2 regions of the Paenibacillus sp. FSL F4-0236 genome follow, and region 1 is predicted to be linked to the other one. Evidence: riboswitches for the same ligand, from Rfam matches in the RefSeq annotation. Region 1 holds a riboswitch; the other holds the start of a gene.
What was found. A riboswitch is a leader RNA that binds a small molecule or an ion and turns the genes downstream of it on or off. The one in region 1 is predicted to bind glycine.

Region 1 (2,408 bases):
AAAGGTTTTTACAAAAGGACTCTCTGCCGGGCTGAGCTCCGTCCAAGGGTTAATGCATAGCAGGACAAAAAGCGCACCAACATAGAAAAATAGAATCCGTAAAGGAATTTTGTTGATTGCCGATGGGATATTTTTCTCCGGATCCGCTGTTTCCGCTGCCGACACCCCGACCAATTCCACACCCACGTAAGCAAATACAACCATTTGAAAAGAAAATAAGAAGCCTGATATGCCGTTCGGAAAAAATCCCCCATGCTCCCATAGGTTTCGTACCGTCACCGATCCTGCATCCGTCTTAAACCCAATGATCAGTAAAATGACCCCAAGACCAATCAAGGCGAGAATCGTAATTACCTTAATTAAAGCAAACCAAAATTCGAGTTCCCCAAAGCTCTTTACAGTTAATAGATTAAGTCCTAATAACACGACTAGACAGGCGATGGCAGGAACCCACTGCGGGATATCAAACCAGTACTGTACATATACGCCAACAGCAATGACATCAGCCATAGCCGTCATGATCCAGCAAAACCAATAGGTCCAACCGGTAATGAATGCGACCCGTGATCCAAGGTAGTCTTCAGCAATATCCGTAAACGATTGATAGCCCGCTTTAGATAATAGGAGTTCTCCCAGTGCTCTCATCACAAAAAACACAGCAATACCCACGATTAAATACGTGATCATGATGGATGGGCCTGCCTTCTCTATCGCCTTGCCTGATCCCAAGAATAATCCTGTACCAATGGTGCCGCCAATAGCAATAAGTTGAACATGCCGATTGGCCAGCTCTCTCTTTAATTCTGGTTGTGCCATACCTAGTTCCCCCTTGTGAGTACAATAAATTGGAATAAAAAAAGAGAGATTGGATGTCATCCAATCTCCCAGATCGTAAGAATATCAAATAATATTCGCCCTGCTGATAGCGATCAGCATGACAAATACATATTCAGTACTCTTCTGTCCTTTTGCCTGAGATTGTGAACCCTTCGGCGCCGCGGAATTTCCGCAGTCTCTCCAGAAGCTGCTCCAGCTAAAGTATAATCCTTAGCCATCATAGCTCGTGAATTATGAAGTTGATAAAGCGGTAACGCAGTAAAGCTGTTCTGATATTCTAACATATTACTTGTGATGTGAGTGTTAATCAGTGATAAAAGTCTCAAGAATTTAAAGTTAGCCTCATGAACATACTACTTTTTGAAAAGCAAAAAACTAAAGGAGTATGCTAATGAAAGCCGCTGTAGTAAAGAAATTCAAAGAAAAGTTAGAGCTACAAGACGTACCTAAACCAAAACCCGGACACAAAGAAATCCTTGTCCATATTCATGCGTGCGGAGTGTGTCATACTGATTTGCATGCTGCTCATGGCGATTGGCCCGTCAAACCGAAACTCCCTCTTATTCCCGGACATGAAGGCGTTGGGATTATTGAAGAAATAGGTGAAGGAGTTACACACTTAAAGGTAGGAGACCGAGTAGGAATCCCATGGCTGTACTCAGCCTGCGGTCATTGTGAGTATTGTCTTACAGGAAGAGAGACTCTTTGTCTCGATCAGCAAAATTCTGGATATTCCGTAGATGGTGGATATGCAGAATATTGTGTGGCAGCTGCCGATTATGTAGTGAAGGTTCCTGATAATCTAAGCTTCATCGAAGCGGCACCTTTATTTTGCGCTGGCGTTACGACCTACAAAGCTTTGAAAGTATCAGGTGTAAAGCCAGGTGAATGGGTAGCCATTTTCGGCGTCGGAGGATTGGGTCATCTTGGTGTACAATATGCAAAGGTGATGGGAATGAACGTAGTGGCCATCGACACGTCGGATGAAAAGATGGAGCTTGCCAAACAGCTTGGCGCAGACAAAACCGTAAACGCATTAAAAGAAGATGCCGCAGACTGGATTCAAAAAGAAATCGGTGGAGTACATGGTGTCGTTTGTACGGCGGTTGCGAAAAAAGCATTCGACCAAGCCTACGGGGCCATTCGTCGCGGCGGTACCTGCGTCATGGTTGGACTGCCTCCTGAATCCATGGATGTCCCGATCTTTGATACGGTATTAAACGGTACAAAGGTAGTCGGTTCGATTGTCGGCACTCGCAAAGATTTACAAGAAACATTACAATTCGCTGCAGAAGGAAAAATAAAAACCATTATTGAGACACGTAAACTAGAAGATATTAATGAGATCTACGATCTTATGTTAGAAGGCAAAATCAATGGTCGAATCGTCCTTGATATGACGAAATGACCCGAAAGAAAACCCGCTCGAAGTGTTGCTTTTCGAGCGGGTTTTTTTATGACTAAAATTTGTCCCACTTATGATAAGGTTCAGCGTAACATCTATAGAACGCAGACACCTGCACCAATGTCTCCACAAGCCGCGTTGGATACGATTAATGCTTACTACGTTC
Region 2 (2,408 bases), 490 kb from region 1:
ACTGTAAGCTGTATCAAGCAAAGCTAATCCCAGGTTGCGTTTCAGCGTTGGAGATTGGGTTCCGGTTGTGACCTCTCCGATTTTGATGCCGTCCGCATAGACTGGGTAATGGGAGCGTGGAATGCCTCGATCAATCATTTCTAGACCGACAAGACGGCGGGGGAGACCCGCTTCTTTTTGCTGTATCAACGCATCGCGTCCGATGAAATCCGCTTTGTCCAGCTTCACGAAGAACTGTACTCCAGCTTCAAGAGGCGTGATGTCAGCCGACAGCTCCTGACCGTACAGTGGCAACTTTGCCTCGAAACGAAGCGTATCCCGTGCGCCCAGTCCAGCAGGTGTTAATCCGTGAGGAGAGCCAGCTGCGAGAAGGCCGTTCCATAACGTTGCTGCCACATCCAGCGGAGCGTAAATTTCGAAGCCATCTTCACCGGTATAACCCGTACGGGAGATCAGTACTTCTACACCGCAGACGGTTGCGCGTTCGATGAAGTGGAAAGGCTTGAGCGTTGAGATCGGTGCATCAGTAACTTCTGCGAGTATGGTCTCTGCCAGCGGACCTTGCAAGGCGAGCAAAAGCGTCTCGTCAGAGACATTAGTGAGTGTGACTTCACCGAATTCAGAGGTCAGATGTTCTTGCAGCCACTGGAAGTCCTTATCGATGTTGGAGGCATTTACGACAAGCATATAACGGCCTTCACTTAGTCGATACACGAGTAAATCGTCGACCACCCCGCCGTTTGGATAACAGAGCAGCGTATATTGTGCCGCACCATCGGTAAGGCGGCTGACATCGTTGGTCGTCATTTTTTGTAAGAAGGCTTCAGCGCCGCTTCCGATCACCATGAATTCACCCATATGCGATACATCGAACAGTCCAGCCTGCTGGCGAACAGCCTCATGCTCCTTCACGATACCTGTAAACTGTACTGGCAGCTCCCAGCCGCCAAAATCAATGCACCTGGACTCCGCATAAGCGGAATAGAGATCATAAAAAGGCGTTCTTTTCAAAGCATCCATGTCGTCACTCCCCTAGTCTGATTACATACGAAAAAAAGGACAGGCAGAAGCAATCATGCATAAATGCACTAATCGCTTTCTGCTCTGTCCTTTGTACCTGAGAGTTACCCTGCGTAACTAACATGCAAGTTTCCCCGTTGGTGACCTGACGCACTCAGCCTCGCGTCTGATGCTCTCCAGAGGTACGTCCGACAAAGGTCCTTTTGCCTGAGAGATTCACCCCTGTTAGGGCTTACTCCTTCGGCGCCGTCTTCAAGTGAGACAGTCTCTCCCTATGCCATCATCCGCAACTGTATTTGTTTCTTATGTCTCCATTAAACGGGTATAGGAGGGCGCTGTCAACAAGAAAAAGTCAAAAAAACGACAAATTTATTTTACTTTTAGTAATATTGACATTATGCTCCGCGATCACTTAGGCTATAACTAAATTTAGAATTCCAATTTGGAAATGAGGCGGCTTGAAATGAGTGAGGTTTTAGATAACCTTCTTTACAGCGAAGAGCATGAGTGGGCACAGCAAGTGGAAGGACGCGTAGTACGTGTTGGGATTACGGATCATGCTCAGCATTTGTTAGGCGATATCGTATTTGTGGAATTTCCTGAAGTGGGTTCGGCCATTTCAGCTGGCGACAGCGTAGGCAGTATCGAATCCGTTAAGACCGTATCGGAACTCTATTCACCCGTCTCTGGGAAGGTTACCAAGATTAATGATGGTTTAGAAGCTAGTCCAGAGCTAATTAATGATAAGCCGTATGGTGAAGGTTGGATTTTTGAAATTGAAGTGGACGGAGAGTATGCTGATGCTGTAAAAGGACTGCTAGATGCAGCTGGATATCGTGCATTGGTAGGGGAGTAATTCTAATTTTTTTCTGAATATTAATTTCACCGCATGTGATATTTGTAGCAGCAAGTTTCTGTTTTTGGGGACTTGCTCTTTGGTGTTTCTATATAAATAGCGGTCGGGATCTTTGAGTTAAATCCTGGGACTGTTTGGAATTATGGGATTTTATTTAAAAGCGAATCTACTGATTGTGGAATTAGGGAAAACCTCCCTTATTTTAGACGAATATAGCGTGACACTAAGGGTTTTAGGGAATTCTTCCCTAAAATTTCAGTGAAAAGCGCTATTTCTGACTAAATAGGGTATTAATCAGGGAGGAATTCCCTAATTCTGCGCCTGGACAAGGGAATAGGCAGATAATCAGGGAGTATTTCCGTAATAAATAGTGGCGAGCCCATTTTGGTATGTTGATAAGCAGATTCGCTCCCGCACAGGCCTAGCTATTGTAACTAGCTCTGAGTAAAACATTTTTTAGGCACCCTCTTGAAGCTGCCGCAGCACAATGATCTCTACACGGCGGTTCTTTTGCTTACCTGCAGCTGATGTG

Region 2: it holds a riboswitch for glycine, as region 1 does, so the genes downstream of both, gcvT (glycine cleavage system aminomethyltransferase GcvT) here and NSQ29_RS27715 (amino acid permease) in region 1, are expected to answer to the same signal.

Annotation. Positions count from the first base shown of each region.
Region 1 is NZ_JBBOBK010000001.1:6,204,083-6,206,490, reverse strand. Features, by position in the region: gene NSQ29_RS27715 (amino acid permease) at 1-816, opposite strand, end outside; glycine riboswitch at 951-1,031, opposite strand; gene adhP (alcohol dehydrogenase AdhP) at 1,229-2,245, shown strand; gene NSQ29_RS27705 (hypothetical protein) at 2,294-2,408, shown strand, end outside.
Region 2 is NZ_JBBOBK010000001.1:6,697,080-6,699,487, forward strand. Features, by position in the region: gene gcvT (glycine cleavage system aminomethyltransferase GcvT) at 1-1,020, opposite strand, end outside; glycine riboswitch at 1,206-1,304, opposite strand; gene gcvH (glycine cleavage system protein GcvH) at 1,484-1,876, shown strand; gene NSQ29_RS29810 (flagellar motor protein MotB) at 2,333-2,408, opposite strand, start outside.